3 regions of the Spirosoma rhododendri genome follow, and region 3 is predicted to be linked to each of the others. Evidence: riboswitches for the same ligand, from Rfam matches in the RefSeq annotation. Region 3 holds a riboswitch; each other region holds the start of a gene.
The links. A riboswitch is a leader RNA that binds a small molecule or an ion and turns the genes downstream of it on or off. The one in region 3 is predicted to bind cobalamin.
Positions count from the first base shown of each region.

Region 1: another riboswitch for cobalamin. It lies ahead of metE (5-methyltetrahydropteroyltriglutamate--homocysteine S-methyltransferase); the one in region 3 lies ahead of HH216_RS15435 (cobyrinate a,c-diamide synthase).
Region 2: another riboswitch for cobalamin. It lies ahead of HH216_RS01245 (TonB-dependent receptor plug domain-containing protein); the one in region 3 lies ahead of HH216_RS15435 (cobyrinate a,c-diamide synthase).

Region 1 is NZ_CP051677.1:4,948,155-4,950,419, forward strand. Features, by position in the region: gene metE (5-methyltetrahydropteroyltriglutamate--homocysteine S-methyltransferase) at 1-1,359, opposite strand, end outside; cobalamin riboswitch at 1,528-1,730, opposite strand; gene HH216_RS20590 (FAD-dependent oxidoreductase) at 1,931-2,265, opposite strand, start outside.
Region 2 is NZ_CP051677.1:309,388-311,652, forward strand. Features, by position in the region: gene HH216_RS01245 (TonB-dependent receptor plug domain-containing protein) at 1-853, opposite strand, end outside; cobalamin riboswitch at 965-1,166, opposite strand; gene HH216_RS01250 (M16 family metallopeptidase) at 1,391-2,265, opposite strand, start outside.
Region 3 is NZ_CP051677.1:3,707,265-3,709,529, reverse strand. Features, by position in the region: gene HH216_RS15440 (hypothetical protein) at 1-370, opposite strand, end outside; cobalamin riboswitch at 482-687, opposite strand; cobalamin riboswitch at 735-919, shown strand; gene HH216_RS15435 (cobyrinate a,c-diamide synthase) at 1,090-2,265, shown strand, end outside.

The sequences.
Region 1 (2,265 bases), 1.2 Mb from region 3:
AAACGAACCGATTGTCGTCGTCGGGAACAGGGGCAATTGCAGATGCGCGTGCTGCTCCGCCTGCCGGTCTACGAACGACGCATTACGCTGTGCATCCTGCTCCGTCAGTTGGCGCACCCTGTTCTGCACCGCCGGTCGATTAATCAGCGCTGACTCTTTCCGGGCGGTGATGGCCTGCTGGTTTGCCGCCAGAACCGCATTCGCTGACGCATTGGCGGGGTCGTTGAACAGCGTCGTGAGCGTGGCCAGTTCGTCCAGTTTTTGCCGGGCGAAGGCCAGCCATTGCTTGATTTCGGGCGTCAGGCCCTGCTCGGCCGTTTCGTTAGCCAAATCGCAGGGAACGTGCAGCAGCGAACACGATGGTGCCAGCATAACCCGCTCACTACCAATAGCATTGACAACCCGCTGGATCGTCTGTCGCGACTTTTCCAGATCATTGATCCAGATATTCCGCCCGTTGATGACGCCTATTGAAAGCTGCGTCGACTTGCTGGCAAAATCAGTTTGGAGGATGTCGTCCAGTTGGCTTGGGCAGCGGACCAGATCGAGGTGCAGCGCGTCGACGGGCAGTTGCAGGGCCAGGTTCAGGTTGTCGCCGTAGCAGTCGAAATACGACGCCAGCAGGATGTTCAGGTCGGGGAATTGTCCGCGTAGCCGGGCGTAGGTTTTGGCGAACACCGCGCGTTGGGCATCGGTCAGGTCGAGCGACAGACCCGGTTCATCCAGTTGAATCCAAGTGGCACCCTGCGTTTGAAGGCGACTCAGTATCTGTTCGTAGACGGGCAGCAGCCGGTCGATCAGGTCCAGCCGGTCAAAGTCGACGTCTTTCTCTTTGCCCAGCAACAGATACGTCACGGGGCCAATCAGCACCGGTTTCGGCACCACGCCAAGCGTCTGCCGGGCTTCATCGAACTGGGTGAAGATGCGTTCCGACAGCAACGTAAACGACTGGTCTTTCGAGAATTCCGGAACGATGTAGTGGTAGTTTGTGTCGAACCACTTGGTCATCTCCATCGCTTTCAGGTCGAGGCCGTTCTGCTGATAACCCCGCGCCATGGCGAAGTACAGCGTCAGGTGGTCATCGTCCGGTTCGGCACTGTCGAGCAGCGGCTGGAAACGGGGTGGAATGGCCCCTACCGTCAGCGACAGGTCGAGCACCTGATCGTAGAACGAGAAGTCGTTGCAGGGAACGAGCGCGATGCCCGCCTGCTGTTGGGTCAGCCAGTTATCGGTGCGGATTTGCCGCCCGACGTCCTCTAGCTGCTGACACGTGATTTTGTTGGCCCAGAACTGTTCGCAGGCCCGTTTGAGTTCGCGGTGGCTACCAATTCGTGGATAGCCGAGATTGTGTGCGATCATAAAAATGGTTTGAAAAATGGTTGATCGCGTTCGATGCCGAACTCCATACGCCTACCCAACTCCAAACTCTATCGATACGACACACCACACCCGGCCCCGGTGATGGAGCGGAAAAATGAAACGGGAAAAAGTGGTCAATACGTGATAGAACCCAGGGCCGTGTGGGCGTAATCAGCAAGGCTAAGGGCAAGTCTCCTGGCTTGTGACGGTATTTGCCGTCCTTCTCATCCCCTGGTAACGGGGACAATGGACATCGAGGGCAAACCCTTTTCTGATGGTCACTGACAGTAGCAACGTCTGCTCGTGAATTTCACACGATTCCTTTTTAATCTCCTGAACCTCTCAGGAAAACCAATAGCCTGTTTGACGGAAAACAAAGAACGTTGGGGCAAAGCTAGTCGCATTGGCCGGACAATCACAACGATGACGCACCCGGCCCACCGTAAGCAGACTGGCCGCGCAGGTCATAGCCCGGTGTTGCCGCCTGACCCTCAAACGCTTATCCGACCAGATTTTTTCTGGCAAAACCGTCGGTCGACGAGATTTGCTGCCCCACTCGCTGATGACCGGACTAGGCAGGCCACTGCGTATCGATACCCTGCGAACGAATCAGTTGCTGAAAGTCGGCCAACAGGTTTTGCTTTTCGCGCACGGCACGGGGTGGCACCTTTCTATCGATGGCAAACGAAATCAACGCCCCAACCGCTTCGCCGATGCTCCACTCGACGGGGTGCAGTCGGTAACAGCCGTTGGTGATGTGTGTCGTACCGATATTTTTACAGGCGGGCAGCAGATTTTCCATTCGTTGCGGCAGTAAAGCCCCCAACGGTATCTGAAACGGCAACGACCCAAAGTCGATGTAGTTGTTGCCGCTGGTACTGGGGTGCAGGTCGATATGGTAGTAGC
Region 2 (2,265 bases), 2.4 Mb from region 3:
GCACGTCGCGGATCCAGCCCAGCCGCACGGTTGTGGCCCCGGCTGCGTAGGTCGTCAGCAACCGCGCCGACTGCGTACGGGTTCGCTCCCGCGCAATGGCATCCTGCGGGCTCAGGATCAGATCATTATCCGTCAACCAGGCATTGACCGACAGTTGCTGACCGTTGCGGTGCCGCACGTACACATCCTGCACCAGCCCCCGTTGCGCCGTCGTGGCCTGATCGACGAAGTAGTTACGAAATTCGCGGTACGGGTAGTCGTTGTTCAGCTGACTCCGGTACAGGTACGTCCGGCCCGACACCTGCCAGTTTGCCCCCGGCGCACTGCTGTAGCGAAGCCCCAACTGCGTCTGATTATTACGGAACGACGCCAGTTGCTGCCCCACCGTCACGCCCAGCCGCGTTTGCCAGTCGGCCTGACTTCCCAGCAGAATGCTACCGCCCACGGCATCGGAGCCGATGGCACTGGCCCCTGAGCCATATTGCACAGCCAGTTTATCGAAACCCGCGACGGGCACGGTTGAGAAATCGGTTTGGCCGAGGTTCGGCTGGTTAATATTGATGCCGTTCCAGAGAACCGCCGTGTGGTTGGCCGACGTACCGCGAAAGGATACCGTAGCCAGCTGACCGGGGCCGTAGCTCTTAAACGCCAGGGGTGTATTGTACGTCAGCAGGTCGGTGATGGTGCTGAACCGAAACTGAAGCAGTGTGGTCGAATCGATGCGCTGAATTTTTTGCCCCGCCAGAAACCGTTCAGGCGCGATAGCCCGCACCGTCACCGCCGACAGCGCCACGGCGGAGTCGGGTACGGTTGTGGTGGTTTGGGCGAGCGCGCCAACAGGCCAGCTAGCCATCAGCGAAAGCCCAACAGCCCCCCAAAACCATCCGTGGGTTTTCACAATCTGATTCAGTTCTCGTGCGTGTTTGCGTCAGCACGCGACCGGGCCGTTTCCTCCGAACGATTCGGCAGCGGATGGTCATCGGCAGGTCTCCTGGCTCGTCGTCCCGGTCCGGGCCTTCCCGCCCGTAGGCAGTGGCCATGCAGATTGAACCGGGTTTGTACAGACTTACAGTTGCGGGGACAGCGTCGGTTTTCCACCAACTTCCCTTTTAAGCCATGAACGCCACTACGGAGCGGCATCAGGCACCGATAACTCGCGACAAAGGTACGGGAATCACCTAAAAAAACAGCCCCGATTGCTCGGGGCTGAATTATTGAACAGGTGGAATAGTAACGGAAAGACTACCTCGTTACTTGGTCAGTCATGGGTAAATACCCACTACCTGCCAGATGGTCAAACGTATGTAGCCCCCTCACTCCGTCCTATGTTTATTGATTGAGCGGTGCAAACGGGTTCGCGAACGGTAACCTCATCACGAAAGAGGGCCACTTAGAAGCCTTCTGCCTTGATTTCTTTCTCCGTAACGGCACCGTATTTTTTCACCTTATCCCGAATCGCATCGGCCTTTCCGATCAGCACGAATTGCAGGTTCTTGTCAGGAAAATACTGGTCGATGATCTGCCGCGTTTTGGCTACCGTCAGCCCGTCGACGTTCTTCTGAAAATTGTTGATAAACGACTCATCGTACCCCAGGCTAAACATATCCGTCAGCAGGTTGGCCAACTCGCTCGCTGACTCATAGCGAGGTGGAAAATCGGCTTTGACGTAGTTTTTGGCCGATGTCAGCGTCTTCTCGTCGATACCGGTGCGGTGCAGGCTGTCGAGCACATGAACGGCCAAGTCAATCGCGGGGATCGTGCTACTATTCTTCGTGAATGTCGATACGACAAACGTACCGCTGTTCCGATACGTCGCAAATCGACTGTTGGCCCCGTAGGTCAGGCCGGAGTTCACGCGCAGCGCATCGTTGAGCCACGACGTAAATCGCCCACCCAGAATCGTATTGACAACCGTGACGGGAATAAAATCGGGATTACTCTGCTTGATACCCTTACCACCGATGATAAACGTCGTTTCGCGGGCGTCGTCTTTGTTGACCAGCAGCACACGAGGACCGCTGAACGCCAACGCCGGTTCGTCCAGCCGGGGCGTAGTGGAAGCCGCCGTTTTCCAGTTGCTGAACAGATCGGTCATGCGCTTTTTCATCGCGGCCGTGTTGAAGTCGCCGACGATGGCGATAGCCGCCCGGTCGGTGGTATAATTTTTCTGATAAAACTGCCGAACATCATTCGCCGAAATCGCCGACACCGACGCAGGTGTCCCCGAAATCGGGTTGGCGTAGGGGTTGTCGCCGTAGACGAACC
Region 3 (2,265 bases):
CCCAGAACGACCGGCTGAACGTCGTGGCCGGTGGATTGTGCGGATGGGCGCGTTCGTGGGTCTGTACGTAATTGCGCCGGATCGCGACGACGCCCAGCCAGATCATCAGCGGCCCAACCGCCAGTTCAACCTGCTCGGCGATGTTGAGAGACAGGGCCGATTTGAGTAACAGAATGAAGCAGGCAAACAGAATGAGCGTGAACGAATGCCCCAGCGCCCAATGCGACGACCGCCAGATGACCCGCCATAGATGCCGACGGCCTGATTTTTCTTTCTCCGACGCCAGTACCGACACGGCAGCCATGTGATCGGGTTCGAAGGAGTGCTGAACCCCCAGCAGTAACGAATCGAGGAGTAACGGATTGACCATGTGCGCAACGGATTGGGGCTGACCGTTGGGAAGTGCGCACGAAAAAAGCCCGGACGCTGCCGCATCGGCGCATCCGTTGACTTTCCTGCCGCTTTTGGTCCCGAAAGCAACCCGGTTATGATGTTCGCGGCAGGTCTTCTGGCTCGTTCAGCACCGACGCCTTCCCATTCCGTCCGGAACAGTGGCGTATTGTCAATGCCTGATTTGTGAACTATACAGCAGCGGGAACTGCTCCGATTAACTCCGCATCGGCGGGGCGACGGATTCCCTTTTAAGCCCTCCGCAACGGAAGGGCACCAGCTAACAGCTGCAAAAGTAGGGGCTTTTCGCGTTACCTTTGGTATCGATTAACGTTTCGACGTCATTTCTTCCAACCGAAACAGGTGCCACCCTATAGGTGGTGAAAAGGGAATCGGGATAAGCCCGAACTGTCGCGCAACTGTACGAACGCATCAAGTCGCTGCTCACAAGCGTCCACTAACCCGTCGATTCGGGAAGGACGGCAGCGATGGTTCAAGTCAGGAGACCTGCCTGTTTCGAGACGACAACGCTTCCGCGGTTTGAAGCTAGGTCGGGTTTGGTGCGTGCTGACTTACCGGTATGGTATCAGCAAGAACGGCAGTATAGGCCTGCCTACCAACCCCCTCTTCTCCATACTGCCAGCGCACAGAAATACCGGTTCGGCCGTTGGTCTGCTCACGACTCAACCCACGTTACGCATGGCTGAACGCTTTTCTCAGTTCCTTGTCGCGGCACCGTCCAGCGGTTCCGGCAAGACGACCCTCACGCTGGGGCTGTTGCGGGCGCTGGCAAACCGGGGATTGCAGGTGCAGCCGTTCAAGTGCGGCCCCGACTACATCGACACGCAGCACCACAGCACGGCGGCCGGTCGACCCAACGGAGTGCCGCCCAACGGACTGCCGCCCAGCATCAATCTCGATTTATTCATGGCGTCGCCGGAGCACGTACGGGCTTCGTATGGGCGATACGTGCAGGAGACTGACGTCGCGATTACGGAGGGGGTGATGGGGTTATTCGACGGGTCGGATCGGATGCAGGGCAGTAGCGCGGCCGTGGCGGAGTTACTGGACATACCCGTCGTGCTGGTTGTCAACGCGAAGGCGATGGCGTATTCGGTGGCCCCGCTGCTCTACGGATTCAAGAATTTTTACGCGGGTATCCGGTTGGTCGGGGCTATTTTCAACAACGTTGGGTCTGAATCGCACTACCGGTTTCTGGCCGACGCCTGCGCCGATGTGGGTGTAGAACCGCTGGGCTATTTGCCCAACAACCCGCGCTTTGCCATTCCCTCGCGGCATCTGGGGCTGCACCTGTCGTCCGAAACGGATTACGAACAGATCATTCAGGCCATCGCCGACGAACTACCCAAAACCGTCGACCTCGACCGGCTGCTGACCGTCACGCAGACCGCTGCACCGGTGGTGGCACCAGCAACTACGTCGGTATCGGAACGGCAGACGCGCCGAATCAGCGTAGCACGGGACGAAGCCTTTCTGTTCACGTACAAACAAAACCTCGACCGGCTGGCGGAGTTCGGCACCGTCACGTTTTTCAGCCCTCTGCACGATTCGGTTTTACCCGACACGGATTTTCTGTACCTGCCCGGCGGTTACCCCGAATTGCACGCGCAGCAACTGAGCGCGAACGAATCCATGCGTACCAGTATCCACGACTACTGCCTGTCGGGTGGACTAGCTTACGCCGAATGTGGTGGGTTGATGTACCTAAGTCAATCCATTCAAGTCCAGTCCCGCCTGACCCGGTCTGGAACAGCCTGGCCGATGGCGGGGGTGTTGGACGTAACGACCTCGATGCAAGCCGCCAAACTGACGCTGGGCTACCGAACCGTCAACTGGAACGACATGCGTATCAAC